Regions from separate parts of the Bacillus sp. iso_77 genome, predicted to be linked through region 2. Evidence: a T-box and tRNA genes for the amino acid it is inferred to sense, from the RefSeq annotation. Region 2 holds a T-box; the other holds one or more tRNA genes.
What was found. The T-box of region 2 lies ahead of thrS (threonine--tRNA ligase). A T-box ahead of a tRNA ligase gene usually reads a tRNA of that ligase, here a tRNA-Thr.

Region 1 (16,219 bases), 710 kb from region 2:
CAATGCACTTGATATGCCACTTTATATGCGTATTGCGATCGAGCTGCATTTAAAACGTCTAATTGTCGGTGGTCTAGAGAAAGTATACGAGATTGGTCGCGTATTCCGTAATGAAGGAGTCTCAACTCGTCATAACCCGGAATTTACTATGATTGAGCTGTATGAAGCATATGCAGACTATAAAGACATCATGAACCTAACGGAAAACTTGATTGCTCATATTGCCCAAGAGGTGCTGGGAACAACAACAATTCAATATGGAGAAGATCAAATTGATCTAAAACCTGAATGGAAGAGACTCCATATGGTTGAAGCAGTCAAAGAAGCAACAGGTGTAGACTTCTGGCAGGAGATGTCTGTAGAAGAAGCAAAACAGCATGCTGCTGATCACGATGTTGAAATCACAAAAAACATGACAGTAGGTCATATTATCAATGAGTTCTTCGAGCAAAAAGTAGAAGAAACACTGGTTCAGCCTACTTTTATTTACGGGCACCCAGTTGAGATTTCTCCATTAGCTAAGAAAAATCCTGAAGACCCGCGCTTCACGGACCGCTTTGAGCTATTCATCGTGCGTCGCGAGCATGCAAATGCATTCACCGAGCTGAATGATCCAATCGACCAAAGAGAACGTTTTGAAGCTCAATTAAAAGAACGTGAAGAAGGAAATGACGAAGCGCATCTCATGGATGACGATTTTGTTGAAGCATTAGAATATGGCATGCCGCCAACAGGCGGACTAGGAATCGGTATCGACCGATTAATCATGCTGCTAACAAATTCTCCATCAATCAGAGATGTACTGCTTTTCCCGCAAATGAGAAACCGTTAATACATCAACAAAAGCGCCATTTGATCTGTGGCGCTTTTTATTTTTCATAAAATGAAACTTTTTTCAAAAAAACTATTGCAAGAAAAGAATTCAGATGGTATATTATTATTCGTTGCCGCAAAACAGCAACGAGGTTGAAAAAAGAAAATGAAAAAAGTTCTTGACTTCAACCAAAGCGAAATGTTAAGATATTAAAGTCGCTTACGAGCGATAACGAAGATGATCTTTGAAAACTAAACAAGACAAAACGTACCTGTTAATTCGAGTTTTTATAAAAAAATCCTATGATACATCATAGGTAGTCAGTCAAACGCTGACGAAAAACAAAACTTCGGTTTTGTACTTTTTCGGAGAGTTTGATCCTGGCTCAGGACGAACGCTGGCGGCGTGCCTAATACATGCAAGTCGAGCGGACAGAAGGGAGCTTGCTCCCGGATGTTAGCGGCGGACGGGTGAGTAACACGTGGGTAACCTGCCTGTAAGACTGGGATAACTCCGGGAAACCGGAGCTAATACCGGATAGTTCCTTGAACCGCATGGTTCAAGGATGAAAGACGGTTTCGGCTGTCACTTACAGATGGACCCGCGGCGCATTAGCTAGTTGGTGAGGTAACGGCTCACCAAGGCGACGATGCGTAGCCGACCTGAGAGGGTGATCGGCCACACTGGGACTGAGACACGGCCCAGACTCCTACGGGAGGCAGCAGTAGGGAATCTTCCGCAATGGACGAAAGTCTGACGGAGCAACGCCGCGTGAGTGATGAAGGTTTTCGGATCGTAAAGCTCTGTTGTTAGGGAAGAACAAGTGCAAGAGTAACTGCTTGCACCTTGACGGTACCTAACCAGAAAGCCACGGCTAACTACGTGCCAGCAGCCGCGGTAATACGTAGGTGGCAAGCGTTGTCCGGAATTATTGGGCGTAAAGGGCTCGCAGGCGGTTTCTTAAGTCTGATGTGAAAGCCCCCGGCTCAACCGGGGAGGGTCATTGGAAACTGGGAAACTTGAGTGCAGAAGAGGAGAGTGGAATTCCACGTGTAGCGGTGAAATGCGTAGAGATGTGGAGGAACACCAGTGGCGAAGGCGACTCTCTGGTCTGTAACTGACGCTGAGGAGCGAAAGCGTGGGGAGCGAACAGGATTAGATACCCTGGTAGTCCACGCCGTAAACGATGAGTGCTAAGTGTTAGGGGGTTTCCGCCCCTTAGTGCTGCAGCTAACGCATTAAGCACTCCGCCTGGGGAGTACGGTCGCAAGACTGAAACTCAAAGGAATTGACGGGGGCCCGCACAAGCGGTGGAGCATGTGGTTTAATTCGAAGCAACGCGAAGAACCTTACCAGGTCTTGACATCCTCTGACAACCCTAGAGATAGGGCTTTCCCTTCGGGGACAGAGTGACAGGTGGTGCATGGTTGTCGTCAGCTCGTGTCGTGAGATGTTGGGTTAAGTCCCGCAACGAGCGCAACCCTTGATCTTAGTTGCCAGCATTCAGTTGGGCACTCTAAGGTGACTGCCGGTGACAAACCGGAGGAAGGTGGGGATGACGTCAAATCATCATGCCCCTTATGACCTGGGCTACACACGTGCTACAATGGACAGAACAAAGGGCTGCGAGACCGCAAGGTTTAGCCAATCCCACAAATCTGTTCTCAGTTCGGATCGCAGTCTGCAACTCGACTGCGTGAAGCTGGAATCGCTAGTAATCGCGGATCAGCATGCCGCGGTGAATACGTTCCCGGGCCTTGTACACACCGCCCGTCACACCACGAGAGTTTGCAACACCCGAAGTCGGTGAGGTAACCTTTATGGAGCCAGCCGCCGAAGGTGGGGCAGATGATTGGGGTGAAGTCGTAACAAGGTAGCCGTATCGGAAGGTGCGGCTGGATCACCTCCTTTCTAAGGATATATGGAGCAGCGTACGTTTCTCGTCTTGTTTAGTTTTGAAGGATCATTCCTTCAAACATGTCTCTAGCGAGACAGGATTGTTCTTTGAAAACTAGATAACAATAAGTAATACATTCACATTGAATGCAATGCAAAGTTCATCACACATAGTGATTCTTTCTAAAGTAAGAAATGGTTAAGTTAGAAAGGGCGCACGGTGGATGCCTTGGCACTAGGAGCCGATGAAGGACGGGACGAACACCGATATGCTTCGGGGAGCTGTAAGCAAGCTTTGATCCGGAGATTTCCGAATGGGGAAACCCACTGCTCGTAATGGAGTAGTATCCATACTTGAATACATAGAGTATGAGAAGGCATACCCGGGGAACTGAAACATCTAAGTACCCGGAGGAAGAGAAAGCAAATGCGATTCCCTGAGTAGCGGCGAGCGAAACGGGAACAGCCCAAACCAAGAGGCTTGCCTCTTGGGGTTGTAGGACACTCTATACGGAGTTACAAAGGAACGATATAAGCGAAGAGGTCTGGAAAGGCCCGCCAAAGAAGGTAACAGCCCTGTAACTGAAATGTTGTTCTCTCCAGAGTGGATCCTGAGTACGGCGGAACACGTGAAATTCCGTCGGAATCCGGGAGGACCATCTCCCAAGGCTAAATACTCCCTAGTGACCGATAGTGAACCAGTACCGTGAGGGAAAGGTGAAAAGCACCCCGGAAGGGGAGTGAAATAGATCCTGAAACCGTGTGCCTACAAGTAGTCAGAGCCCGTTAACGGGTGATGGCGTGCCTTTTGTAGAATGAACCGGCGAGTTACGATCCCGTGCAAGGTTAAGCAGAAGATGCGGAGCCGCAGCGAAAGCGAGTCTGAATAGGGCGCATGAGTACGTGGTCGTAGACCCGAAACCAGGTGATCTACCCATGTCCAGGGTGAAGTTCAGGTAACACTGAATGGAGGCCCGAACCCACGCACGTTGAAAAGTGCGGGGATGAGGTGTGGGTAGGGGTGAAATGCCAATCGAACCTGGAGATAGCTGGTTCTCTCCGAAATAGCTTTAGGGCTAGCCTCAAGGTAAGAGTCTCGGAGGTAGAGCACTGATTGGACTAGGGGCCCCTACCGGGTTACCGAATTCAGTCAAACTCCGAATGCCGATGACTTATCCTTGGGAGTCAGACTGCGAGTGATAAGATCCGTAGTCGAAAGGGAAACAGCCCAGACCGCCAGCTAAGGTCCCAAAGTATACGTTAAGTGGAAAAGGATGTGGAGTTGCTTAGACAACCAGGATGTTGGCTTAGAAGCAGCCACCATTTAAAGAGTGCGTAATAGCTCACTGGTCGAGTGACTCTGCGCCGAAAATGTACCGGGGCTAAACGTATCACCGAAGCTGCGGACTGTTCTTACGAACAGTGGTAGGAGAGCGTTCTAAGTGCAGTGAAGTCAGACCGGAAGGACTGGTGGAGCGCTTAGAAGTGAGAATGCCGGTATGAGTAGCGAAAGACGGGTGAGAATCCCGTCCACCGAATGCCTAAGGTTTCCTGAGGAAGGCTCGTCCGCTCAGGGTTAGTCGGGACCTAAGCCGAGGCCGAAAGGCGTAGGCGATGGACAACAGGTTGATATTCCTGTACCACCTCCTCACCATTTGAGCAATGGGGGGACGCAGGAGGATAGGGTAAGCGCGGTATTGGATATCCGCGTCCAAGCAGTTAGGCTGGGAAATAGGCAAATCCGTTTCCCGTGAAGGCTGAGCTGTGATGGCGAGCGAAATTTAGTAGCGAAGTTCCTGATTCCACACTGCCAAGAAAAGCCTCTAGCGAGGTGAGAGGTGCCCGTACCGCAAACCGACACAGGTAGGCGAGGAGAGAATCCTAAGGTGATCGAGAGAACTCTCGTTAAGGAACTCGGCAAAATGACCCCGTAACTTCGGGAGAAGGGGTGCTTCTTAGGGTGTTAAAGCCCCGAGAAGCCGCAGTGAATAGGCCCAGGCGACTGTTTAGCAAAAACACAGGTCTCTGCGAAGCCGTAAGGCGAAGTATAGGGGCTGACGCCTGCCCGGTGCTGGAAGGTTAAGAGGAGCGCTTAGCGTAAGCGAAGGTGCGAATTGAAGCCCCAGTAAACGGCGGCCGTAACTATAACGGTCCTAAGGTAGCGAAATTCCTTGTCGGGTAAGTTCCGACCCGCACGAAAGGCGCAACGATCTGGGCACTGTCTCAACGAGAGACTCGGTGAAATTATAGTACCTGTGAAGATGCAGGTTACCCGCGACAGGACGGAAAGACCCCGTGGAGCTTTACTGCAGCCTGATATTGAATGTTGGTACAGCTTGTACAGGATAGGTAGGAGCCTTGGAAACCGGAGCGCTAGCTTCGGTGGAGGCATCGGTGGGATACTACCCTGGCTGTATTGACCTTCTAACCCGCTGCCCTTATCGGGCAGGGAGACAGTGTCAGGTGGGCAGTTTGACTGGGGCGGTCGCCTCCTAAAATGTAACGGAGGCGCCCAAAGGTTCCCTCAGAATGGTTGGAAATCATTCGCAGAGTGTAAAGGCACAAGGGAGCTTGACTGCGAGACCTACAAGTCGAGCAGGGACGAAAGTCGGGCTTAGTGATCCGGTGGTTCCGCATGGAAGGGCCATCGCTCAACGGATAAAAGCTACCCCGGGGATAACAGGCTTATCTCCCCCAAGAGTCCACATCGACGGGGAGGTTTGGCACCTCGATGTCGGCTCATCGCATCCTGGGGCTGTAGTCGGTCCCAAGGGTTGGGCTGTTCGCCCATTAAAGCGGTACGCGAGCTGGGTTCAGAACGTCGTGAGACAGTTCGGTCCCTATCCGTCGCGGGCGCAGGAAATTTGAGAGGAGCTGTCCTTAGTACGAGAGGACCGGGATGGACGCACCGCTGGTGTACCAGTTGTTCTGCCAAGGGCATCGCTGGGTAGCTATGTGCGGACGGGATAAGTGCTGAAAGCATCTAAGCATGAAGCCCCCCTCAAGATGAGATTTCCCATTCCGCAAGGAAGTAAGATCCCTGAAAGATGATCAGGTTGATAGGTCTGAGGTGGAAGCGTGGTGACACGTGGAGCTGACAGATACTAATAGATCGAGGACTTAACCTATATTCTAATGTGAAAAATGAACATTGTTATCTAGTTTTGAGAGAACATTCTCTCCATCAGGTTTGGTGGCGATAGCGAAGAGGTCACACCCGTTCCCATACCGAACACGGAAGTTAAGCTCTTCAGCGCCGATGGTAGTTGGGGGTTTCCCCCTGTGAGAGTAGGACGCCGCCAAGCTTTTCAAAGGATCAGTTCCAGTCGGAACTGGTCTTTTTTGTGTTTTAATAAATGATATATCTATTTATATTGAAAATAGTGGTCTTTTACTACATTCTCAATAACTCATTCATTTCATCCCCTTCACTGGAATTCTAGACATTCTATAAAATTCTTATCATCCAATCTCGTCGCTCGCTCATCTTGCTAAGAGTCAACATCGAAAGAGTAAACATGTCTAAAAAGGATCTTCTCTTCTGGCAACCATATGTAGTGAACTGCGCTTGCTGCTAGATCATTGAAACCTACATAAGAGAGCAAAGGGCATCTTGGTTTGCTAATGAGAGAGGGGAGGAAGATTTGAGTTAAGCACCACAATGTTTGATGAGGCAAGGGAACATTGAGACGAATTTTTGGAAAATGACCAGGATCAATTTAATATAAAGCAAATATACAAAATGGTTTCTCGGAAAAATAAAATAATAAAAAAATTCGTTTCTATATGCACGCTATCTGAGGATTTAAGGAATGAAACAAACATTTTTCAGCTTTAAAAGAGCTGTTTTTACATTGAAAAAGCGCTATTAATGCCCTTTTTAACAAAAAAACATAAAAAAATGAAAAAAAGACTTTTAAAATGAAGAGACAAGTGGTAAAATTCTTTAGGTGCCTTAACGAAAAGATGTGAAAAAATAGCTTTAAAATAAATTCAAAAATTATTTTAAAAAAGTCTTTACAAACAATATCTTATCGTTATATAATACTATTTGTCAGATCGAGAGACATTCGAAACGACATAATATGGAGGATTAGCTCAGCTGGGAGAGCATCTGCCTTACAAGCAGAGGGTCGGCGGTTCGAGCCCGTCATCCTCCACCATATTTATTCTTACATAATGTTAGGATAGATAAAGCCGGTGTAGCTCAACTGGTAGAGCAACTGACTTGTAATCAGTAGGTTGGGGGTTCAAGTCCTCTTGCCGGCACCACTTTCATATGGTAAGATAGACAAGTCGCTTTAAAAGCGAGCCATTAGCTCAGTTGGTAGAGCATCTGACTTTTAATCAGAGGGTCGAAGGTTCGAGTCCTTCATGGCTCACCATTTTCATGCGGGTGTGGCGGAATTGGCAGACGCGCTAGACTTAGGATCTAGTGTCTTTATGACGTGGGGGTTCAAGTCCCTTCACCCGCATTGCCAAACAACATAAAGAAATCCTGTAATGCGGAAGTAGTTCAGTGGTAGAACACCACCTTGCCAAGGTGGGGGTCGCGGGTTCGAATCCCGTCTTCCGCTTATACCATCCACGCCGGGGTGGTGGAATTGGCAGACACACAGGACTTAAAATCCTGCGGTAGGTGACTACCGTGCCGGTTCAAGTCCGGCCCTCGGCATTATAAAATAAGCGCCCGTAGCTCAATTGGATAGAGCGTTTGACTACGGATCAAAAGGTTAGGGGTTCGACTCCTCTCGGGCGCGCCATTAAGATCGGGAAGTAGCTCAGCTTGGTAGAGCACTTGGTTTGGGACCAAGGGGTCGCAGGTTCGAATCCTGTCTTCCCGACCATCTTTTATGGGGCCTTAGCTCAGCTGGGAGAGCGCCTGCCTTGCACGCAGGAGGTCAGCGGTTCGATCCCGCTAGGCTCCACCAATATGATCTTTGAAAACTAAACAAGACAAAACGTACCTGTTAATTCGAGTTTTTATAAAAAAATCCTATGATACATCATAGGTAGTCAGTCAAACTGGCGAAAAGCAAAACTTCGGTTTTGTACTTTTTCGGAGAGTTTGATCCTGGCTCAGGACGAACGCTGGCGGCGTGCCTAATACATGCAAGTCGAGCGGACAGAAGGGAGCTTGCTCCCGGATGTTAGCGGCGGACGGGTGAGTAACACGTGGGTAACCTGCCTGTAAGACTGGGATAACTCCGGGAAACCGGAGCTAATACCGGATAGTTCCTTGAACCGCATGGTTCAAGGATGAAAGACGGTTTCGGCTGTCACTTACAGATGGACCCGCGGCGCATTAGCTAGTTGGTGAGGTAACGGCTCACCAAGGCGACGATGCGTAGCCGACCTGAGAGGGTGATCGGCCACACTGGGACTGAGACACGGCCCAGACTCCTACGGGAGGCAGCAGTAGGGAATCTTCCGCAATGGACGAAAGTCTGACGGAGCAACGCCGCGTGAGTGATGAAGGTTTTCGGATCGTAAAGCTCTGTTGTTAGGGAAGAACAAGTGCAAGAGTAACTGCTTGCACCTTGACGGTACCTAACCAGAAAGCCACGGCTAACTACGTGCCAGCAGCCGCGGTAATACGTAGGTGGCAAGCGTTGTCCGGAATTATTGGGCGTAAAGGGCTCGCAGGCGGTTTCTTAAGTCTGATGTGAAAGCCCCCGGCTCAACCGGGGAGGGTCATTGGAAACTGGGAAACTTGAGTGCAGAAGAGGAGAGTGGAATTCCACGTGTAGCGGTGAAATGCGTAGAGATGTGGAGGAACACCAGTGGCGAAGGCGACTCTCTGGTCTGTAACTGACGCTGAGGAGCGAAAGCGTGGGGAGCGAACAGGATTAGATACCCTGGTAGTCCACGCCGTAAACGATGAGTGCTAAGTGTTAGGGGGTTTCCGCCCCTTAGTGCTGCAGCTAACGCATTAAGCACTCCGCCTGGGGAGTACGGTCGCAAGACTGAAACTCAAAGGAATTGACGGGGGCCCGCACAAGCGGTGGAGCATGTGGTTTAATTCGAAGCAACGCGAAGAACCTTACCAGGTCTTGACATCCTCTGACAACCCTAGAGATAGGGCTTTCCCTTCGGGGACAGAGTGACAGGTGGTGCATGGTTGTCGTCAGCTCGTGTCGTGAGATGTTGGGTTAAGTCCCGCAACGAGCGCAACCCTTGATCTTAGTTGCCAGCATTCAGTTGGGCACTCTAAGGTGACTGCCGGTGACAAACCGGAGGAAGGTGGGGATGACGTCAAATCATCATGCCCCTTATGACCTGGGCTACACACGTGCTACAATGGACAGAACAAAGGGCTGCGAGACCGCAAGGTTTAGCCAATCCCACAAATCTGTTCTCAGTTCGGATCGCAGTCTGCAACTCGACTGCGTGAAGCTGGAATCGCTAGTAATCGCGGATCAGCATGCCGCGGTGAATACGTTCCCGGGCCTTGTACACACCGCCCGTCACACCACGAGAGTTTGCAACACCCGAAGTCGGTGAGGTAACCTTTATGGAGCCAGCCGCCGAAGGTGGGGCAGATGATTGGGGTGAAGTCGTAACAAGGTAGCCGTATCGGAAGGTGCGGCTGGATCACCTCCTTTCTAAGGATATATGGAGCAGCGTACGTTTCTCGTCTTGTTTAGTTTTGAAGGATCATTCCTTCAAACATGTCTCTAGCGAGACAGGATTGTTCTTTGAAAACTAGATAACAATAAGTAATACATTCACATTGAATGCAATGCAAAGTTCATCACACATAGTGATTCTTTCTAAAGTAAGAAATGGTTAAGTTAGAAAGGGCGCACGGTGGATGCCTTGGCACTAGGAGCCGATGAAGGACGGGACGAACACCGATATGCTTCGGGGAGCTGTAAGCAAGCTTTGATCCGGAGATTTCCGAATGGGGAAACCCACTGCTCGTAATGGAGTAGTATCCATACTTGAATACATAGAGTATGAGAAGGCATACCCGGGGAACTGAAACATCTAAGTACCCGGAGGAAGAGAAAGCAAATGCGATTCCCTGAGTAGCGGCGAGCGAAACGGGAACAGCCCAAACCAAGAGGCTTGCCTCTTGGGGTTGTAGGACACTCTATACGGAGTTACAAAGGAACGATATAAGCGAAGAGGTCTGGAAAGGCCCGCCAAAGAAGGTAACAGCCCTGTAACTGAAATGTTGTTCTCTCCAGAGTGGATCCTGAGTACGGCGGAACACGTGAAATTCCGTCGGAATCCGGGAGGACCATCTCCCAAGGCTAAATACTCCCTAGTGACCGATAGTGAACCAGTACCGTGAGGGAAAGGTGAAAAGCACCCCGGAAGGGGAGTGAAATAGATCCTGAAACCGTGTGCCTACAAGTAGTCAGAGCCCGTTAACGGGTGATGGCGTGCCTTTTGTAGAATGAACCGGCGAGTTACGATCCCGTGCAAGGTTAAGCAGAAGATGCGGAGCCGCAGCGAAAGCGAGTCTGAATAGGGCGCATGAGTACGTGGTCGTAGACCCGAAACCAGGTGATCTACCCATGTCCAGGGTGAAGTTCAGGTAACACTGAATGGAGGCCCGAACCCACGCACGTTGAAAAGTGCGGGGATGAGGTGTGGGTAGGGGTGAAATGCCAATCGAACCTGGAGATAGCTGGTTCTCTCCGAAATAGCTTTAGGGCTAGCCTCAAGGTAAGAGTCTCGGAGGTAGAGCACTGATTGGACTAGGGGCCCCTACCGGGTTACCGAATTCAGTCAAACTCCGAATGCCGATGACTTATCCTTGGGAGTCAGACTGCGAGTGATAAGATCCGTAGTCGAAAGGGAAACAGCCCAGACCGCCAGCTAAGGTCCCAAAGTATACGTTAAGTGGAAAAGGATGTGGAGTTGCTTAGACAACCAGGATGTTGGCTTAGAAGCAGCCACCATTTAAAGAGTGCGTAATAGCTCACTGGTCGAGTGACTCTGCGCCGAAAATGTACCGGGGCTAAACGTATCACCGAAGCTGCGGACTGTTCTTACGAACAGTGGTAGGAGAGCGTTCTAAGTGCAGTGAAGTCAGACCGGAAGGACTGGTGGAGCGCTTAGAAGTGAGAATGCCGGTATGAGTAGCGAAAGACGGGTGAGAATCCCGTCCACCGAATGCCTAAGGTTTCCTGAGGAAGGCTCGTCCGCTCAGGGTTAGTCGGGACCTAAGCCGAGGCCGAAAGGCGTAGGCGATGGACAACAGGTTGATATTCCTGTACCACCTCCTCACCATTTGAGCAATGGGGGGACGCAGGAGGATAGGGTAAGCGCGGTATTGGATATCCGCGTCCAAGCAGTTAGGCTGGGAAATAGGTAAATCCGTTTCCCGTGAAGGCTGAGCTGTGATGGCGAGCGAAATTTAGTAGCGAAGTTCCTGATTCCACACTGCCAAGAAAAGCCTCTAGCGAGGTGAGAGGTGCCCGTACCGCAAACCGACACAGGTAGGCGAGGAGAGAATCCTAAGGTGATCGAGAGAACTCTCGTTAAGGAACTCGGCAAAATGACCCCGTAACTTCGGGAGAAGGGGTGCTTCTTAGGGTGTTAAAGCCCCGAGAAGCCGCAGTGAATAGGCCCAGGCGACTGTTTAGCAAAAACACAGGTCTCTGCGAAGCCGTAAGGCGAAGTATAGGGGCTGACGCCTGCCCGGTGCTGGAAGGTTAAGAGGAGCGCTTAGCGTAAGCGAAGGTGCGAATTGAAGCCCCAGTAAACGGCGGCCGTAACTATAACGGTCCTAAGGTAGCGAAATTCCTTGTCGGGTAAGTTCCGACCCGCACGAAAGGCGCAACGATCTGGGCACTGTCTCAACGAGAGACTCGGTGAAATTATAGTACCTGTGAAGATGCAGGTTACCCGCGACAGGACGGAAAGACCCCGTGGAGCTTTACTGCAGCCTGATATTGAATGTTGGTACAGCTTGTACAGGATAGGTAGGAGCCTTGGAAACCGGAGCGCTAGCTTCGGTGGAGGCATCGGTGGGATACTACCCTGGCTGTATTGACCTTCTAACCCGCTGCCCTTATCGGGCAGGGAGACAGTGTCAGGTGGGCAGTTTGACTGGGGCGGTCGCCTCCTAAAATGTAACGGAGGCGCCCAAAGGTTCCCTCAGAATGGTTGGAAATCATTCGCAGAGTGTAAAGGCACAAGGGAGCTTGACTGCGAGACCTACAAGTCGAGCAGGGACGAAAGTCGGGCTTAGTGATCCGGTGGTTCCGCATGGAAGGGCCATCGCTCAACGGATAAAAGCTACCCCGGGGATAACAGGCTTATCTCCCCCAAGAGTCCACATCGACGGGGAGGTTTGGCACCTCGATGTCGGCTCATCGCATCCTGGGGCTGTAGTCGGTCCCAAGGGTTGGGCTGTTCGCCCATTAAAGCGGTACGCGAGCTGGGTTCAGAACGTCGTGAGACAGTTCGGTCCCTATCCGTCGCGGGCGCAGGAAATTTGAGAGGAGCTGTCCTTAGTACGAGAGGACCGGGATGGACGCACCGCTGGTGTACCAGTTGTTCTGCCAAGGGCATCGCTGGGTAGCTATGTGCGGACGGGATAAGTGCTGAAAGCATCTAAGCATGAAGCCCCCCTCAAGATGAGATTTCCCATTCCGCAAGGAAGTAAGATCCCTGAAAGATGATCAGGTTGATAGGTCTGAGGTGGAAGCGTGGTGACATGTGGAGCTGACAGATACTAATAGATCGAGGACTTAACCTATATTCTAATGTGAAAAATGAACATTGTTATCTAGTTTTGAGAGAACATTCTCTCCATCAGGTTTGGTGGCGATAGCGAAGAGGTCACACCCGTTCCCATACCGAACACGGAAGTTAAGCTCTTCAGCGCCGATGGTAGTTGGGGGTTTCCCCCTGTGAGAGTAGGACGCCGCCAAGCTTGTCAAAGGATCAGTTCCAATCGGAACTGGTCTTTTTTGTGTTTTTGGGACGTTTGGCACCAGATAAATGTGGAAATAATATTGTTAGTTGAGCGATTATCTTGAAAAATCGATCGAAAAAATTTATAGTAAGATTAAAGTCAAATATAGTCAAAGTCAATGGAGGAGGAGGCGGAGTGGCACAAAATATTTCTGATATCATCGAGCAGTATTTGAAGGAAGTCTTGGATCAGAATGGTCGAGAAATATTAGAAATTAAACGCAATGAAATTGCAGATAAGTTTCAATGCGTACCTTCACAAATTAACTATGTTATCAATACACGCTTTACGAGCGAAAGAGGTTATATCGTTGAAAGTAAGCGTGGCGGCGGTGGCTATATCCGTATCATTAAAGTCAAAATGAATGATGAAGTCGATTTATTGAACAACATTATTTCCCAAATATATCATCGTTTATCACAGGCTGCATCTGATCATATCATCATGCGTCTTGTTGAGAACAACATTTTATCCGAAAGAGAAGCAAAGATGATGATTAGTGTCATGGACCGTTCTGTTTTACACATTGATTTACCTGAACGAGATGAACTGAGAGCTCGGATGATGAAAGCGATGTTAAATGCTTTGAAATTAAAGTAAAGCGGGTGAAAAGATTGATTTGTCAAGAATGCAATGAGAGACCAGCCACTTTTCACTTTACGAAAGTAATAAATGGAGAAAAACAAGAAATGCACATATGTGAACAATGTGCAAAAGAAAACAGTGATTCATATGCTATGAGTGGAAACCAAGGTTTCTCGATTCACAACTTATTATCAGGCTTATTGAATATTGATCCTAGCTTTACCACAAGTGCGAATAAAGGATCATCTATTTTTCAAGAGGCAAGAGAAGTGGATCAATGTCCTAAGTGTGGCTTAACTTTTCAGCAATTCAGGAAAACAGGCCGTTTTGGCTGTGCAGAATGTTATCGAACCTTTGATCAGTATTTAAATCCTGTTTTAAGGAAAGTCCATAGTGGAAATACAGTCCATAATGGAAAAGTCCCTAAACGGATTGCCGGCAGTCTGCATGTTCGCCGGAAACTTGAGTTAATGCAGCAAGAACTGAAGCAGCTGATTGAACAGGAAGAGTTTGAAAAAGCAGCGGAAGTTCGAGATCAAATTCGTGCATTAGAGCATGAGCAATCTCAGCAGAGGGAGGGAGATTAACGACATGTCGCTCCAGCATTTTATTCAAGACGCATTAAGTCAATGGATGAAACAGAAAGGACCAGAAAGTGACATTGTTCTAAGCAGTCGTATTCGACTGGCACGCAATCTAGAGCATGTTCGTTTCCCAACTCAGTTTTCTCAAGAGGAGGCTGAAGCTGTTCTTCAGCAATTCGAGCAAAAGTTTGCGAGCCAGGAAGTGAAGGACATTGGAAACTTTGTTCTGATTCGAATGAATGAAACGCAGCCTTTGGCTAAAAGGGTACTTGTTGAAAAGCATTTGATTAGCCCCAATTTAGCAGAATCAAGATTTGGCGGCTGTTTGCTTTCAGAAAATGAAGAAATCAGTGTCATGCTGAATGAGGAAGACCATATTCGTATTCAATGCTTGTTCCCAGGATTTCAGCTGGCTAATGCACTAAAAGCAGCTAACCAAATAGATGACTGGATTGAAGAGCAAGTGGATTATGCGTTTTCAGAAAAGCGAGGATACTTAACGAGCTGTCCGACCAATGTAGGTACAGGTATTAGGGCTTCAGTCATGATGCACTTACCAGCATTAGCCCTGACAAGACAAATGAATCGCATTATTCCTGCAATTAATCAATTAGGTCTTGTGGTCAGAGGAATTTATGGTGAGGGTAGCGAAGCAATAGGGAACATCTTTCAAATTTCAAATCAAATGACACTGGGTCAATCAGAAGAAGATATTGTAGATGACTTGAATAGTGTGACGGCGCAGCTCATTGAACAAGAGCGATCTGCACGTAAGGCATTATATCAGACGTCTAAAATTGAACTTGAAGACAGAGTGTACCGTTCCTTGGGGATTTTGGCTAATTGTCGCATGATTGAATCTAAGGAAACGGCTAAGTGTTTGTCAGATGTGCGACTTGGAATTGATTTAGGTATCATTAAGGGGCTTTCAAGTAATATACTGAATGAACTCATGATTTTGACACAGCCTGGCTTCCTTCAGCAATATTCAGGAGGAGCCTTGGAACCAAATGAAAGAGATATAAAACGAGCAGCAATTATCAGAGAAAGGCTGCGCTTAGAAATGCATAGGAATGGACAGGAGGATGAAACGATATGATGTTTGGAAGATTCACTGAAAGAGCTCAAAAGGTATTAGCACTTGCACAAGAAGAAGCCATTCGCCTAGGCCATAAGAACATCGGTACAGAGCATATTTTACTTGGTCTTGTACGTGAAGGTGAGGGCATCGCCGCAAAAGCATTAGAAGCACTGGGCCTTGTTTCAGATAAAATCCAAAAAGAAGTCGAGAGCTTGATTGGAAGAGGGCAAGAGGTGTCTCAAGCTATTCCTCATTACACACCTAGAGCGAAGAAGGTTACGGAGCTTTCTATGGATGAAGCGAGAAAGCTTGGTCATTCCTATGTAGGGACAGAACATATTCTTTTAGGTCTTATTCGTGAGGGAGAGGGTGTAGCTGCCCGTGTCTTAAATAACCTCGGAGTGAGCTTAAATAAAGCACGCCAGCAAGTATTGCAGCTTCTAGGCAGCAATGAAACGGGTGCATCTGCGTCAGGATCTAATAGCAATGCCAATACACCAACTTTAGATAGCTTGGCAAGAGACTTAACGGCTATTGCGAAAGAGGACAGCTTGGACCCTGTGATTGGCCGCAGCAAAGAAATTCAGCGTGTCATAGAGGTCCTAAGTAGAAGAACAAAGAATAACCCTGTCTTGATTGGAGAGCCTGGTGTTGGTAAAACAGCGATCGCAGAAGGTCTCGCACAGCAAATTATTCACAACGAAGTGCCTGAAATTCTGCGTGATAAACGAGTCATGACACTTGATATGGGAACCGTTGTAGCGGGAACGAAATATCGTGGTGAATTCGAGGATCGTTTGAAAAAAGTCATGGACGAAATCCGTCAGGCTGGAAATATCATTCTCTTCATTGATGAGCTTCATACACTGATTGGTGCAGGTGGAGCAGAGGGTGCGATTGATGCCTCTAATATTCTAAAACCATCTTTAGCACGTGGTGAGCTTCAATGTATCGGGGCAACAACGTTAGATGAGTACCGTAAATATATTGAGAAAGATGCTGCACTTGAACGTCGATTCCAGCCAATTCAAGTGGACCAGCCATCTGTCGATGAAAGTATTCAAATTTTAAGAGGGCTTAGAGACCGTTATGAAGCACATCACCGTGTGTCTATTACAGATGAAGCCATTGAGGCGGCGGTAAAGCTTTCTGATCGTTATATCTCCGATCGTTTCCTTCCAGATAAGGCGATCGACTTAATTGATGAGGCGGGTTCAAAAGTTCGCTTACGTTCTTTCACAACACCGCCTAATCTAAAGGAACTTGAGCAAAAGCTGGATGAAGTACGCAAGGAAAAGGATGCAGCTGTTCAAAGTCAAGAA
Region 2 (16,219 bases):
GACGAGACCTGTTTTTATCTCTTTTCCATTTGCATCTACTAGCTTGAATTCTGCTCCTTCAAGCACATCATTCTTTTCACCGAGTTTCGTAAGCTGAACATCTCCAGTTTTGAGATCATTGATCACTTTGATCTCTGCCGGTTTTTTTTGTGCGATTTCGATGGTAAACGGATAAGGTTTATTTTTCTTTTGGTAACCATCAATACTCTCTGTCTCCACAAGCTGATATTTGCCCGGTTTGAGGTGATCGACCAAAATCTTCCCATCTTCATTTGTTGTCAAATCTTTACGCACAACTTCGTCATTTTGATTCAGGATTTCAAATCGAACCCCTTGAAGTTTCTTGCTATCTTCCCCTTCTTTCATCACTTCTAATGCACTTGTTTCATATAGGTTCTTTTGCGAAATGACGACTGGTTCCTTTGGATCAAGTGGTACTTCAAATTTAATTGGCGTTTCATCTAATACATAACCGTCTGGTGCGTTTGTTTCAATGAGCTGATACGTACCCGGTCTTAGTTCGTTGATCGTGATCTTGCCATTTTCTCCTGTGACAAGCGAACCATTTAGCTCATGTCCGTCTTGATCTAAGAGCTTGAACTGTGCACCTTCTAGTCTCTCTCCGCCTTCACCTATTTTGCTCAATTCTGCAGAGCCTTTGATGATGTCATTTACTGCGGTGACAACCGTTGTTTCTGTTTGATTTTCTTTAATGGTGAACGGCCATTTTTGCTGATTTAATTGATAGCCTTTTGGTGCGTTTGTCTCAACAAAATAATAGGAACCTGGCTCAAGATGTTTGAAAAGGATTTCTCCTTTTTCATCCGTTTTCAAATCGGTTTGGACGGTATCTCCAGATTCATTTTTCAGTTCAAATTCTGCATTTTCTAATGCCGCACCCGTTTCTTTATCTTTTTTCGTGAGCTTGACATGCTGACGGATTTCTTGGTTTTGCACCGTCATGCTATTTCCTGTTTTCGCTTGATCTCCTGATTCGTAAGGCTGATCAATCGTGACATTGATCGGTTCCTTCGTTTTCAAATAACCATCAGGTGCTTTCTCTTCTGTCACGATATAGTCACCATACAGAAGACGATCAAATCGAAGAGCTCCTTCTTCATCTGTTGTCTTTGTTCCAATGACGATACCGCTCGCAGCATCTGTCAGTGAAAAGCTTGCTCCTTTTAGCGCTTTTCCACTACTCGCATCTACCTTATGAATGGTTAAAGCGCCAATCGCTCCTGTGCCATCTCCCATGCCAGCGGTACGTTTGACCACAATTGAGGCTTCGGATTCCTTTTTGATTTCTTTTACATTTTCACCTCTAAACGTTACTTCGTTTTGAAGTGTACTTCCCACCTTATCTAAAATGAGAGATTGGTATTCTAAAATATAGGGTCTCGTGATTTCTTCTTTAAATTTGATTTGAAAAGAATCTGGATCGAATTCAAGGTCTAGTTCATAATCCTTCCCTTTTTCCAGTTCTTCCTTTTTGGTCACTTGCCCCTTTTCATCTATTGTTGTCGAATACAGATGAAATGAGTTTTCTATTATGGCTTGGTTACTGCTCGGATGGTCTATAATCGTCGCATCTTGGACTGTTGATTGACCAAAGTTGATATTCAGTTTCCAATCAATGACTTTCCCTTGTTGATTTCCTGATTTGCTCGTGTATTTCCCTCCATTTGGAATGGACACCACAGCATTCACATCTGATTCTTTCGTCTTTCCATCATAAAGGGTCGCTTTATTTTCGTAGGTTTTCTGTACTAAATCCATTCCTTCAACACTTGTTTGATACGTGATTTTGTATGGGGAGTCAATGGCATGTTTGAAAATGACTTCGAAGCCTGATTCTCCCTTTTCATTTTCAAGGAATTTGATGTCATAATGTTCTTTCGCTAATACTTCTTTTTCTTCCGCACCATTTTCCCCGCCTTGTAAATCAAGCGAGTAGACGATAATTGAATCTTTAAGCAAACGCTGATTTCCTTGAATGAAATCCTCGATTTTTGCCTCTTCTAGATGTTTCAAATTATAGTTCACACCAATATTCCATGTGATCTCTTTTTTCTTTGCATCATATGTTCCGTTCTTGAATCCATTTGACTGCGTGTATGTGTCAGGCGTAAAGACAGATTGATTTTCCTTCGTCAAATCCTTGCCATCTTCATTTATCCATTCAAGTTTTACATGGTTACGCAGGTTCTTTTGATCTTTATCTGCTCTTTTTTCATAATCAAAAGACGTTGTATATGTGACGGTATGTTCTGTCTTGATTTCTTTCGTAAATTGAATATCAAATCCATTTGCATGTTCAACGATTTGATAATCTGTGCCTTCTTCAAGCACTGTATTACCTGTCGTCACTTTTAAACTATCTTTTTGCAGCGTCAATCCTTCGTTTGTGAACGTATCTTTTAATATCACGTTGTTCATGGTTTGTTGATCTTTGTTAAAGGTGATATGCCATGGAATGGTCTTGTTCTTGTAATTCGGTGTTCCGTGGTTTTTCGTTAGGATTTGCTGATCAATTCTTTGCTTCGCTTGTTTGCTCTCTTTGCCAGCTGTCACAGTATTGATAATCTCTTCAGCTTCGAAAATTCGATCAGTTGCTTTTGTTTGATATGTGATGAGATAAGCCGATTGAATTTCTTGATTGAATTGCAAGGTAAACCCGTTTTGTTCATCCTTTTTTTGAGGTTGAACCACGTAATTTTCAAATGCTTTTGTTCCTGCTTCGTTGCCGTTCTGATCAATTGTGACTTCTTTGACTTGAATTGAGTCAGATATTAGCGCCTGTGTACCGTTAAAGAAGTCTTCTATCAAAGCATCCTTTTGAGCCAGCTTTTTTTCGTTATAGTTATACCGAATTTCCCAAGTAATCGTTTGTGTGACTGGATCGTAGTGGGCGGCTTTTTTATTTAAAGGACTGCCTCTTGTCACATTCACTGTTCCTTCTGCTGAACTAATCACTTTATCAGCAGAAACAAGGGACGCTTTATTACGAAACGCAGACTGATCTTGATTCGTAATGTCCGTTTCATACATTAAACGGTAAGCGAGATGCACGTCATCTTTAAATTCAATCGTGAAATCTTGACCATCTGCTGTTTGGCCGATTGTGTAGTGGTTTTCGTCAAGCAGCTGTCCAAGCGATGTTTCACCATTTAGCTTTGTATCTACACGATAAAGCTTGATTGAATCTTTTTTTAACGCTTGACCTTCTTGAATCGGATCTAACAGTTTCGCTTGTTTCACATCATCTAAGTCCATATTAAAATCGACTGTCCATTGAATGGTTTCAGCATTGTAAGATCGATTGGGTTCTCCCTTTTTAGAGACATTTGGACCATTTGGAATGTATTGAATCGGGATCGATATCGCATCTTTGCCTTCAATCGGGGTAATCACCACTTCTTTTTCTTCAGTGATCACTGTTTTTTTATCTAATTGTGTCCATACTTGAAGTGTTCCTTGGATATTTGAATATTGTTTAATAAAATCTGTGAACTCGATGGAGGCATTTCCGCTTTCATCTACAGAAAAATAACCGATGGTCGATTGATTAAATTTCATCTCGAGACGATCGATTTTTTCATAAATGACTAATTCCTCTGGAACCTTGAAATGGAATTCATCGCCGCCATTATAGTTATGACCATTCGGGATGGCCCACTTATAGTTAATGGAAATCAGTGAGTTGATATCAGGCCTTTCTACTGAATTTCCTTCTTGATCTTCAAATATCAATTGCGCATCAGTGAGAAGATTTTCTTGGATCGTCATTTGTTTTGAGACACTTTGCAATCCTACACGATTAGACACGTTCACTTTGTTTTTTAGTAACTCATCTTCATCACTTTGTGTCTTTTGAACAGTTTCTTGATTGTTAGCAGCTTTGTCTTTCTCCGATGAGGTTGAATCATCTTTTGAAAGATTTTCTTCACGCTCGTTTTGCTTTGTTTTCTCTTTTTTCTCAGCTATACTGGTGACGTCAATATCTATAGATCCTTCTAAATTCGGATCAAGCTCAATATCCTCATTGAATGTGACCGTCACTTCATTTTGTTTCGAAACGGTATACTCACCAACAGGTATGTCATCGACAGTAATGAGTTCTTTCTGCTCCTTCTCTACCTGAATGACTGAAGGAAGAGAGAGAATATAAGGATATTGCTTTTTGAGATCAATTCCTTTAATAGACCAATGCACAATGGCCTTTCTAACTTGCTGATCTTCTATGCTTGATAACTTGTTTCCTTCGCTATCAGCAAACTCAATATTCCCATAAATATTCTCTTGAATGTCTTTAGCATGTGCCCCTGCTAAAGGCAAGATTCCTAATATACTAGACTGTATGACTAACACGGTCATCAGTGCCACCGACAATATTCTTTTCAATACATCCACCCTTTTCTACAATTATTTTTCAACAACGATTAAAAAATCATTTGTATACTGCCTGATCAATCACTCCGCTTCTGATCAAATTTTTCTAAAAATTGCACCTTAAGACCCTATGAATAAAATGAGTTGATCAATCATGAGTTTGAAAGGTCATCATGAGTAGTAGATATAGTAGCTGGATAGGGGTCTATAGCAATGGGGAATAGTGAGAGGGAACATGAAAAGAAGACATGTGAATTTTTCTATTTATACTGGAACGAACAACAAATGATTAGTACATGCATATATAAGCATGTACTCACATATAGAACGTTCATATAAAACAAGCATGACTCATATGGTATGTATGGTGAGATAGTTCAGCATCATATAGATCGCATTCCTTCTACTCCCTTCCATATGGTAATCAAAAAGCCGATGCTTTTTATTCTTACATTTACCGTTTAAGCAGCAAAAAAATAAACAAAATGATCCATTTTTATAGGATTCATGGCATACTTATCACCTTTTAAAAGAAAAATATGGAGAATCAGCGAATAACATTTGTTTTCGTCTAATTTTTTTCTCATTTATCATCAAAAGTGTAGACAAAACGATTTAGGCAAAACATTACAATCATTTCATGCCTATTTTGAGCTCAAATGTTCTTCATCTGAACTTCATAATATATAGAGGTAAGCCAAAGAAAGGAGTTAGTTGTTTGATGGAGCTCATTGATAATAAATCAAAGAGATGGATAAACATTTTAAAATTGCTTGTATCCAAAAATAAGTGGTGGAGCCTTCAAGAGATATCGAATGAACATATCGGTTCTGTTCGAGCCATTCAAAGCGATATAGAACAAATGAAATCGTTCCAAACCGAGAATGGAGAACCGTTAATCCACATAAAGCCAAGACAAGGCATATCCATTTGTAATACGCAGACGATACGAGTGGATTACTATATCAAAGAAATTCTAAAGGATACGATTGAAATTCGATTGATTGACGGCATTTTTTTTGAAGAAAACAGATCTTTCTATGAATGGATGGACACGCTGAATATCAGTAGATCCACATTATATAACACGATTCATAAAATCAACTCGATCCTTACATCCTATGACATCGAGTTACGCCCAGATAGTATGCAGTTTCATGGAAATGAGAAGGAGATTCGTCAATTCTTTGTTGAATTTTTATTTGAAGTGTACGGAAGCCGGCTTTGGCCATTTGATGATATTCAAAAACAAGACGCAGTTCATTTATTACAAGAACTATTTCAGGTGCTCGAAGTCAATGTACCAGATGTCGCGATAGATAAATACTGCCTGTGGCTCGGCGTTTCCATTCACCGAATGCGAAAAGGTTTTACAATCAGCCGTAAATATACATACTCAATGAATGAAGAAAAACAAACCTCTACAGCTAAAGGAATCTATGATCAAATTAGAAGATGGGAAGAGCACATCTGCCGAATGGCCAAAGACGTATTTGATGTGACGCTGGATCATCATGAATTTGTCTTTTTGCTATTGATCGAACCAGCTATTGGACACTTTAAATCAATTGAAACTGTCGAAGAAAAATTGACGTTCTTTCAGTCGCATACACCACGCCTCTATGATGCCATTCATTCATTTATCACCCAGTTGGAGTCGATTTTTCATCAAGAAATAGCAAATCGTAAGGTGATGACACTCGTTCTTCTCCAATATTATGTGTATTCCAATGAAATTACCGTGAGAGATGGATTCCTTTTCAAAAAGAAATCGAGCTATTTATCAGAGGTGAAAAAACAGTTTCCTTACTTCTATTCGAGGATTAGTCATATCATCCAAGAGTTAAAAACAGACGATATCCTCGCTTCTTTTGTGAAAAATGAACGGGAATTGATTCGTATCATTACATCTTCCTGGAGAGGGCTTGTTCATTTGGAGATGGAACGGAGAAACGTGCTGAACATTTTTGTTACTTCAACATTAGGTTATTATCATAGTTTGTTTATTGCTGATTTAATTAAATTAAGCGTGCCTCCTCTCATTCACATTTTCACAAGTCCAGAAAATTCGTTAAATGATGTCACGATGGATCAACTTGGGGTTGATATGATTGTGACCGATACTGAGCTTCCTCTTCAATTCGGTCGATCTACGCTGCTGATCAGCTCTTTTCCAACAAAAAAAGAATTGGACAACTTACACCGAAGATTGGTTGATATGACAAACTAATGTTCATCATAAAAAAAAGCTGCTGAGATATTCTCAAGCAGCTTTTTGGTTCTGTATTAATGAAGCACGATTTGTTCATTCATCAAATCAATGGCGTAAAGCGATTGCCCATATTCATCTAATAAAAGGTATACTTTGAGCGGGGCAGTGGTTTGATCTGTTTGCTGCGTGAATAGGACACAAGTGAATTTTTCAATCCCTTCTGGCAGCTTGCTTTTCAGAAAAGGATGAAGAATAGGAGAGATTCGAAGGGTATCAACATCTTTCAGCCAAAGCTCATCTTGTAACGCAGGATAATGGTCAACCAAAAACTGACGAAACACTTCCAATGTACTCAAGGTAGATATCCTCACTTTCTTCTAACTTGGCTTCAAACTCACCTAAAAACAAACGGAACCAACTCATCATATGATCTCGGTACACGTATTTTCGCATACGGCTTGAGACATGATCACTCACTTTTTAGACATGAACTGTAGATCGACTGTACTGTCACGAATGTTCAATATGTATAACGTTTCCTATGTCATCTCATTGACTCCACCACGAATTCAAACAATGGACCTATGATCATATTCTTACCTGTTTTCTTTCGTGATGAAACGACAACTTCCTGCTACAAAATTCCATTTTTCTGCAAAAAAGAGGGAGATGGGACAAAAAAAAGAACAGCACTGACTGTTCTTTTGGAAGTTATGAAAAGTCTGTCAAAGAGAACACTTCGCCGCTCACTGCATCAACGCCATCATGACAATCGAGCTTGCCGCATAAAACATATTGTTTTTGCACATCGTCATAGACATAGATGGGTGTAAGTTCGAGGCGTTCTCTCAATGTTTCAAAGGCTTGTTTCTGAGTTATGGTGATTTCACTAGCTGTTTGAGATGGATTGAGTATCCCACATACTTGAAACATCTCTTTTTTATATATGTAATTAATGGCTTCAAAAGTGTTGGCATCAATGAAGACCTTGATTTTATCCATAAATCCACAGCCTTCTTGCTCATTCGTTTTTAATATCGCATGGATGTATCCATGATCACGTTGGAGTGTTTTTAGAACCCACTTCCCTGTATCGTTTGAATATTTTTGCGCCAAAAAGGTTCGAACCGCTTTGATACACTCATCCTGGTCTTCTTTTGATATCGGGAGGGAATCTGGTGACGGTTCCAATGAGAAAGCTTGTTCAGCTGAAATGTCCTCATGAATGTCCATTTCCTTTTTTTCAAAGGCATTGTTTATCAGTTCATTCCACTCAATGACTTCATTCATGTGTATACAATGCGTTTCTTCACGCCCAACCTCAAACGGAAGAGTTCCCGTTCCATCGTTCTTCACATAGATTTCTTCTAAAGCATAAATAGAACGGATTTGATTGTGCTCGAAGGAAGGCCATTGAAACATCTGTACTTGCTGCTTGGCTAAGTTCTTCACCTGATCAAGGGAAAGCACATATTCCTCATCTTTCAGTAATGTTTTGGCTAAAAATGGACCGTGGTGTGTAAAGTACATGAGCTGTCCATGTTCATTCCATTTCACTTCGATTCTGCCTGAAGGTGCTACTTTCACACCATCTATTGCTTCTTCGAAAGAAAGTTCCCCTTTCTCCTTCTGATGCATATGAAAATGCTCTCCATAGATCAATCCTGTTTCTTGTTCGATCCATTGAATGACATGAGCTGGATAAGGTCTCTTAAACGTGACACCATGCTGCGCATAGGTTTTGTCCATAACAAAAATAACCGACTCGGTCTGTCCTGTATTCAAGTTCACTTCAATGACAGCTGTGCCGTCTGGGTTTAGATCATGGTCCTCGGGTTCCGTTTCATGAGAGGGAAACCATTCCATATTCAATGTATACACCGTTTCATTGAACATATTGACGTAGCGATGAAAACTGTGTCTTTTTAGGTAGTAAAGATCTAAGCCAAATTTCGCCTTTGTCTGATCGATTAGTTGTTGAATGTTTGCATTCAATGAATTCACCTCAAAATGATGATGTTTTATGGAAGAACAAAAATAACGATAAAGATGAAGATGATGATTGCCATAAAAAATCCTAAAGCGATTGCCATTATATTTGACTCTTTTGTGTAGCCTGTTAATTCACCTACAGTCGATCGGTCAATTTTTCTAAAACGAAAAAGCATGCTTATATTTAAAATGGCTAGAACCATCAAAAACAAGAAAATGATCAATGCAGGATCGACGTCACTGAATGCATTATCCACATTTTGTAAAGTGAATGATTGAATAAACATAATGACACTCAATATGATTTTCCACACATGATCTAACCGTTTTTCCTTTTCCCACTCTTTCCCTAATTTCTCTTTTTCATAAATAGCTACCTGCTCTAAAATAGGTATGAAAGACTTTGTTGTTCCTTTTCTAATAAAGCCTAAAATGCCTTGAATAAGCATTAGAATTCCTAAACAAAAAAGGAAATGTGTCAGTTTGATTTTAACAATTTGAATCAACATAAAAAAAATGATGATCATAAGTCCGACAAATAAATTAGAGATAGCGATTTGTTTTGTCCTCATCTTTTTTAGTGCAGCTTGTTCCATGTGATAAACTCCTCCTCGTTTCAAATTTTTCTGATAAACGCTCTATCCTTATTACGATTTTAACGAAAAAATGTTTCAATATTTTCCCTTTCAATTGTCAATTCGGCTTTTTCACAAATGAAAAGACGTCCACATTCAATGGACGTCTTTTCCTTCTTCATGAAATCAGCACATCATATTTGAGCTGTTCTGTCTTTTATTTGCTGGGCTGCCAAGTGTTTAAAGTCATCAATAGACAGCAGCTTTGACATTTTTTCTCCATGTTGTCTGATGTTCAGTGTTTTTTCTTGCATTTCTGTATCTCCAATGACAGCGATATAAGGAATTTTTTGCATTTGTGCTTCTCTCATTTTATAGCCGAGTTTTTCATTCCGTTCATCGATTGTGACTCTAATTCCGATATTTCTTAATTGCTGCTGCACCTCTATGCAGTAATCAAGGTGAACGCTTGAGACAGGTATGATTTGTACTTGGATTGGTGCGAGCCATAACGGGAAGACGCCGGCAAAATGTTCAATGAGAATACCAAGGAACCGGTCAAGTGAACCAAAAATGGCACTATGAATGACAACTGGCCGCACCTTTTCATTTTTCTCGTTGATATATGTTAAATCAAATTTCTCTGGCATTTGAAAATCCAGCTGAATTGTGGCGCACTGGTGGCTCCGCTTTAGTGCATCTTGAATATGAAAGTCGATCTTCGGACCATAAAATGCCCCATCTCCTTCATTTAAGTAGTAGTTAATCTTTAACTGATCAAGCACATTTTTTAGCGCTATTTCGGATATATCCCAAATAGCGTCATCCCCTAATGCTTTTTCTGGGCGAGTGGATAGTTCGACTGAATACTCAAAACCAAATGTCCGATACACATGATCAACTAATTGAAAAATCCGTTTGATTTCAGCTTCGATTTGATCTTCTCTTAAAAAAATATGGGCATCATCTTGGCAAAATGTTCTGACCCTGAACAATCCATTTAATGCTCCGCTAAATTCATGACGATGCACTTGACCAAATTCAGACATTCTAATTGGAAGGTCTCTATAGGAATATAAGTTATTTTTGAACATGAGCATATGCCCTGGACAGTTCATCGGTTTTAAAGCAAAACTTGTATCGTCTACTTCTGAGAAATACATATTCTCATGATAATGATCCCAATGGCCTGACTTTTCCCAAAGTTCTTGGTTCATCATAAATGGAGTACTTACTTCTTCATATTGCGCTTGACCTCTCACTTCTCTAGAAAAGGCCATTAATTCATTTCTGACAATCTGACCTTTTGGTAAATAAAACGGCATGCCTGGCGCTTCTTCTGAAAACATAAAGAGGGATAACTGTTTCCCTAATTTCCGGTGATCACGTTTATTTGCTTCTTCCATGAAATGAAGATAATCAGCTAGATGATTTGGATGCTGAAATGCTACACCATACACTCGCTGCAAGACATCCTGATTGCTATCTCCCCGCCAATATGCCCCTGCCACACGCATTAGTTTAAATGCCTTTAAATACCCTGTAGAAGGCAAATGAGGTCCACGGCACAAATCTATAAATTCTCCTTGCTGATAAATCGTGATGGCTTCTTGTCGAGGGAGATTTTTTAAAATATCCAGTTTATATGGATCATGTGCAAACATCACTTCAGCTTCTTTGTAAGAGACCTCCATTCTTTGAATAAGGTGATTCTCGTTTATGATGTTTTTCATCTCTTTTTCAATCATTGCCAAATCCTCTACGCTTAACGTTTGATTCAGCTTCATATCATAGTAAAATCCATTCTCAATGACAGGTCCGATCCCCAGTGTCACATTGTCATATAACCTTTTCACAGCTTGGGCTAATACATGTGCAGCTGTATGACGTAACACTTCCAGCCCTTCTTTTGAATCAAGTGTTAGAATCGAAACCCCCGCATCGTTGTTTAACGGATAACTTAAGTCCACTGTCTGATCATTGATCTTTCCCGCTACTGCTTTTTTTCTTAAACTTGGGCTAATATGGGAGGCAACCTCTGCGACTGTCGTACCTGCGGAGAACTCCTTGATCTTTCCATCTGGAAATTGAATTTTTACCATTTTTTCTCTCATCACTGACACACCTTTCTCTTTTTTGAAATAAAAAAACACACCCATCCCTCATAGAGGGACGAATGTGTAATCCGTGGTTCCACCCAAATTTCCATAACGCGTATTCGCTTTATGGCTCTGGCGCCGTAACGTGGCGTAGACGGTATTGGATACTGCAATGTTCCCCAATACAGCTCAAAGGTGGTAAGATAGCTTTTCTGCGTTAGGAAGATTTCACCGTGACTTCCCTCTCTGTGAACCGATAAAAGCTGCTCATGTCCTTTTCAAAGCAATCATGCTATAAAAGTAAACAAAAAAACACACCCATCCCTCATAAAGGGACGAATGTGTGATCCGTGGTTCCACCCAAATTCCCATAATGCGTATTCGCTTTATGGCTCTGGTGCCGTAACGTGGCGTAGACGGTATTGGATACTGTAATTTCCCCAATACAGCTCAAAGGTGGTAAGACAACTTTTCTGCGTTAGGAAGATTTCACCGTGACTTCCCTCTCTGTGAACCGATAAAAGCTGCTCATGTCCTTTTCTTCGCTTTTGATTTCTCCATATATTACATGATGATGGGGAATGATGTAAAGATTTATTTTGTACAGTGCTATTGAATTTTATTCTTCAAATGACATTTTGAGTGACTGTACTTAGGCTATAATCAATTTGTATTAAATACTCAATTAGTATCCTAATTTGGATAGTAATCTTAAGCCAGCCATAATTCCCTTAGATTTCTCAATCCTGATAATACGTGTATAGCTGTGAAATTTCTATATCAATTCCACATTTAAGAAGTCTCTCTCTCCTACTGTGAAATAGCTTATCTAATATTTCTTTCTTGTCCTCAAATCGTCCATAATGGATTTTCTTATGACAGACTAAACAAATTGAAACAATATTAGCATGGATGTCTAAACTGTGATCAAATTGATCCTGATATTGCATTGGTATCAAGTGGTGAGCCTCTACATAATTCTCTCCATTAAACTTAGAAATAAAGTGTTTATGCTGATTATCAAACTCACATAAATAATGTGCATCAGCTACAGCCCCAACTGCATAATTAGGATTTCTACTCCATACCTTTCTATTTTTCACTAACCTATGTTTAGGCTTATCATTTGGTTTATCCTCAATATCAGCTCTGCTGACATCAGCAGGATTTCCTATTAGGTACTTTTCAAACTGCTGCTCCTCTTTGAACAGCTCTGCCTGTAACTCAGAATCATAATAATACTCAATGTATTTTTTTAAATGCTTTAAAGCTACACTATACATCCTGTGTCCTTTTTCATTTTTCTTTTTAAACTCAGAATTACTAAGAATTTCATCAATAAAGGCAGCATCAGTTAAATTAAATAAATTAATACTCTGTAATCCATAGTCTTCTAATTCTGAGGATATTGTGCCAATTGCTTTAGAGTATCTTCCAATAGAGTATGGTTTTATATTTGCATAAGTTCTCAACCATTCAGCAAAAGTATCTTGATTCATCAATGGTACTACTCACTCTCTCTGTATATTGTTTTCTTTATAGATAGATATTATTTCTAGTTTTAGTCAGAAGAATTAATATGCTCTATTGAATTATGTATTACAAAAGCAATCTTTGACTCAACAAAACGAAATTTGTACCATTCTGAAGAATAGTACTTCTGAATAATAAACCTGCAAATCTCTAAGAATTTCCTATCATTTAGATAAGAATCCCTCAAAAAAGGAAATTTAGTTCATGTTCTTTTTCACAAATTCCCCTTCACAATCGTTCTCTTGGCTTTTTTAACAATCCTGCTAGTCGCTTTTGTATCAGAATCCTTTGACCACTGTTCACATAGGTTTCTTACCCAATTCGGCTGTGCTTTACTAGCGTCATTCAGCCAGTTTCCTACAGAATCTTGAACATATGTTGATGGATCAGATTTGAGGTGATCTAGAATAGGCAGTGCCCTCTCTGGTTCCTGTTTTAATAACTCAATATGCTTTGTCCATACACCTCTTGGACGGATCGACTCTACAGAGAACCGGCGAATATTTTCATCCTCGCTTTTTGCCCATTCTGTTAAATATTCTATACTTTGATCGAGCTGATCACTTAAACTGTCTCTCACTGACATCCAAGCAATTTCGCGAACACCAAAATGATGATCAGCTGCAAATGGCTGAATGTACGCTAGTTTCTCTTCCAAAGAGGATGAATGCTGCTTGTTCATATAAGCCGCCCAGCAGCGAACGCTATCAGATATGTGGCGACTGCATGCCTGTATGACTTCCACTCGTTTTTCCTCATTTTCTTCCTGCAGCACTTCATCTAACAAATGACCTATGAGACAAATTGCTTTCATGCCTGACTCAGATTTTTGTTTGGCAACTTCAGATGAAACATAGTCCAAATGATCGTCTAAGCCAAGGGACGGCAGGACATGCTGTATTAGCGTCATATGATTGACCGCTAGCCATTCAGTTAAATTTACACTCTCTATCTCCCCTTGATTCAAAAGGGGCAAGACGTCATGAGGAATGTCACTTCCCTTTCGAGCGCCTTTCCGATTGATGATCTCCTCACTTATTGGCATTATGTATATCTCCTGTCTAGCAGTACTTTTTCGGCATTCATTTTTAGAGTAATTTGTTATTAACCCTTAAAAATCTTTGGATATTTACTACTATTGTAGCAAATAAACTTCCTCAACTGGTGCATTCTTCAAATCAAAAAAAGGAACTACCCGAGATAAGTAGTTCCCACAATAAAAAACTGAATATGTTACCTTCCTTGCTCCATCACCTTCAAACTCTTCTGCTGAGAGATTCTGTCAAACGCCACCATCAAGATGGTCATGAGTAAAGCGAGAAGAACCGTTCCAGCACTGATCCAGCTCAGGTGCAATATAGATGTCCTGCTCAATACAATCCCCCCTAACCCCGAGCCTAAAGCAAATCCGAATTGAATAAATGATGTATTGACACTTAATGCGATATCAGGAGATTTCGGAACAAGGGTTACTAGATATAGCTGCTGAGCTGGTGATGTACTCCATGTTGCGATCATCCATATCATGATAACAGCCACCATGATCACGAGATTCCCTGTGACAAATGCTAGTAGCATGAGCATCATGATTTGCAAGATGATGCCAGAAAAAATCGTGAAGATTGGCCCTTTTTTATCTGCTGCCATCCCTCCAAGGCTTGACCCTAAAAAGCTACATATTCCCGCTAGTAACAAAATGCCACTGATTTCTGTGATGTTAAGGTTTGCTGATGCTTGCAGGAAGGGCGTTAAATAGGTAAATAACGTGGAATATCCACCTACATAAAATAGCGTCACTGCCACCGCAAGTAATATCCGCTTATCTTTTAAAATCGATAATTGCATACGAAGCGTCACCGGCTCTTGTTCTTTCATAGAGGGGATTCGCCTATACACCACAATCAGCGGAATAAGCGTGATCACTCCAATGGCTGCGAATAATGCTTTCCATCCGATCATACTGCTTAGAAATGTCCCAATTGGAACGCCTAAAACCAAGGAGCTGCTTAATCCCATTAAAATGATGCCAATCGCTGTTCCTCTTTTTTCCCGTTCTACAAGACGAGTTGCAACCGCCATCGCCACTACAATCGCCGTTCCCCCACTGATTCCTTGTAAAATTCTTGTGATCATGACCATTTCAAACGAATGGCTGATACTTGTGATGAAGTTACTTAAAATAAAAGTGATCAGCGTCCATGTTAATATTTTTCTGCGGTCCATATTGATGGTCAGTGCGATGACAATCGGTGCACCGATTGCGGCCGAAAGTGCTAAAGATGTGACCAATAAGCCAGCAGTAGACGTTGTGACATGTAAATCATGTGCGACCATTTGAATAATGCCAGTAATGATGTATTCGATCGTTCCGATTAAAAAAGCTGCTAAAGCAAGTAAATAGACAACGGTTTTATTTTGCATCGTGACGTTTCTCCTTTGGGCCATGTTTACGATTTGATTTCATTCTTAATAGGAATTTGAATTTCAATGAGTCTGCCTTCTTCATTTTCTGACAATGGGTAATAGATTTCTCGGCCCGGCTGATCATCTTTCACGCGGTATCCGTTATGTTCAATCCATGTCGCCAGGTCAACACAAGCAGTTTGTGCGGATGGAGAATGTGAATGAAATAAGAGTGTTGCCATGGTGTCTTCTGCAGGTAACGTGCGAATTGTCATTCCCTGAGGAAGCGAGCACCTTAACGATTTGACGGAATACCCCACCTCAAATTCGAACTCACTTTCTTTATCCAGTGATTCTCTCCATAACACTACTTGTGGTCCCGAGATCGATTCTTGTTGATGTTTATGTAATAAATGATGAAACATTTGAAAGAATGAAGGGATTTCTTCAACAGTTCCGTTGGATTGAAAAGACATGATGCGTTTACTTTCAACAGATTTAATGATGACCTCCTGTTCTTTTTCAACACACCCCTCTCGTTTGATGAGATGCATCCGCTCCTTAATACGGGCTAATTTCTGTTGTTCTCTTTCGATCAATTGCTGAATCTCACTCTCTTTCAAGAGAAACATGCCCTGAATTTGCTCTACTGAGATATCTTCACGAAGAAGCTGCCCCATTTGCTTTAACGTAAAGCCTAATTCCTTATAGAGAAAAATTCGATTGACCTCAAGTAACTGCTCCGCTGAGTAATAACGGTATCCCGAATCTTGATCGATCTGCTGAGGCTTTAATAAATCAATTTGGTCGTAATACCTTAAGGTTTTGACAGGCACTTTACTTAACATAGAAAAATCGCCGATCTTGAACATCCTGCATCTCCTCCGATTTGTTGATCTGATCACAGTATAAACCTTTCAGTTAAGGGGAAGGTCAACAAGAAGTTGATTAAATTTTTCAAAAGCACAAAAAAAAACCTAGATTTCTCTAACATCTAGGTTTTGCTCATTATC

Region 1: it encodes a tRNA-Thr, which carries the amino acid that the T-box ahead of thrS (threonine--tRNA ligase) is inferred to sense. The anticodon was not compared.

Annotation. Positions count from the first base shown of each region.
Region 1 covers NZ_CM149683.1:91,788-108,006, forward strand. The annotation lists gene lysS (lysine--tRNA ligase) at 1-832, shown strand, start outside; rRNA gene AC0VYC_RS00495 (16S ribosomal RNA) at 1,177-2,725, shown strand; rRNA gene AC0VYC_RS00500 (23S ribosomal RNA) at 2,908-5,838, shown strand; rRNA gene rrf (5S ribosomal RNA) at 5,900-6,015, shown strand; tRNA gene AC0VYC_RS00510 (tRNA-Val) at 6,798-6,873, shown strand; tRNA gene AC0VYC_RS00515 (tRNA-Thr) at 6,907-6,982, shown strand; tRNA gene AC0VYC_RS00520 (tRNA-Lys) at 7,020-7,095, shown strand; tRNA gene AC0VYC_RS00525 (tRNA-Leu) at 7,103-7,185, shown strand; tRNA gene AC0VYC_RS00530 (tRNA-Gly) at 7,216-7,287, shown strand; tRNA gene AC0VYC_RS00535 (tRNA-Leu) at 7,300-7,385, shown strand; tRNA gene AC0VYC_RS00540 (tRNA-Arg) at 7,397-7,473, shown strand; tRNA gene AC0VYC_RS00545 (tRNA-Pro) at 7,481-7,557, shown strand; tRNA gene AC0VYC_RS00550 (tRNA-Ala) at 7,566-7,641, shown strand; rRNA gene AC0VYC_RS00555 (16S ribosomal RNA) at 7,767-9,315, shown strand; rRNA gene AC0VYC_RS00560 (23S ribosomal RNA) at 9,498-12,428, shown strand; rRNA gene rrf (5S ribosomal RNA) at 12,490-12,605, shown strand; gene AC0VYC_RS00570 (CtsR family transcriptional regulator) at 12,783-13,247, shown strand; gene AC0VYC_RS00575 (UvrB/UvrC motif-containing protein) at 13,262-13,819, shown strand; gene AC0VYC_RS00580 (protein arginine kinase) at 13,824-14,915, shown strand; gene clpC (ATP-dependent protease ATP-binding subunit ClpC) at 14,912-16,219, shown strand, end outside.
Region 2 covers NZ_CM149683.1:804,176-820,394, reverse strand. The annotation lists gene AC0VYC_RS04015 (SpaA isopeptide-forming pilin-related protein) at 1-4,413, opposite strand, end outside; gene AC0VYC_RS04010 (helix-turn-helix domain-containing protein) at 5,114-6,622, shown strand; gene AC0VYC_RS04005 (hypothetical protein) at 6,679-6,960, opposite strand; gene AC0VYC_RS04000 (hypothetical protein) at 7,316-8,608, opposite strand; gene AC0VYC_RS03995 (hypothetical protein) at 8,626-9,192, opposite strand; gene thrS (threonine--tRNA ligase) at 9,366-11,285, opposite strand; T-box leader at 11,337-11,561, opposite strand; T-box leader at 11,599-11,822, opposite strand; gene AC0VYC_RS03985 (HNH endonuclease) at 12,011-12,772, opposite strand; gene AC0VYC_RS03980 (DNA alkylation repair protein) at 13,018-13,848, opposite strand; gene AC0VYC_RS03975 (MFS transporter) at 14,037-15,224, opposite strand; gene AC0VYC_RS03970 (MerR family transcriptional regulator) at 15,251-16,078, opposite strand; gene AC0VYC_RS03965 (hypothetical protein) at 16,215-16,219, opposite strand, start outside.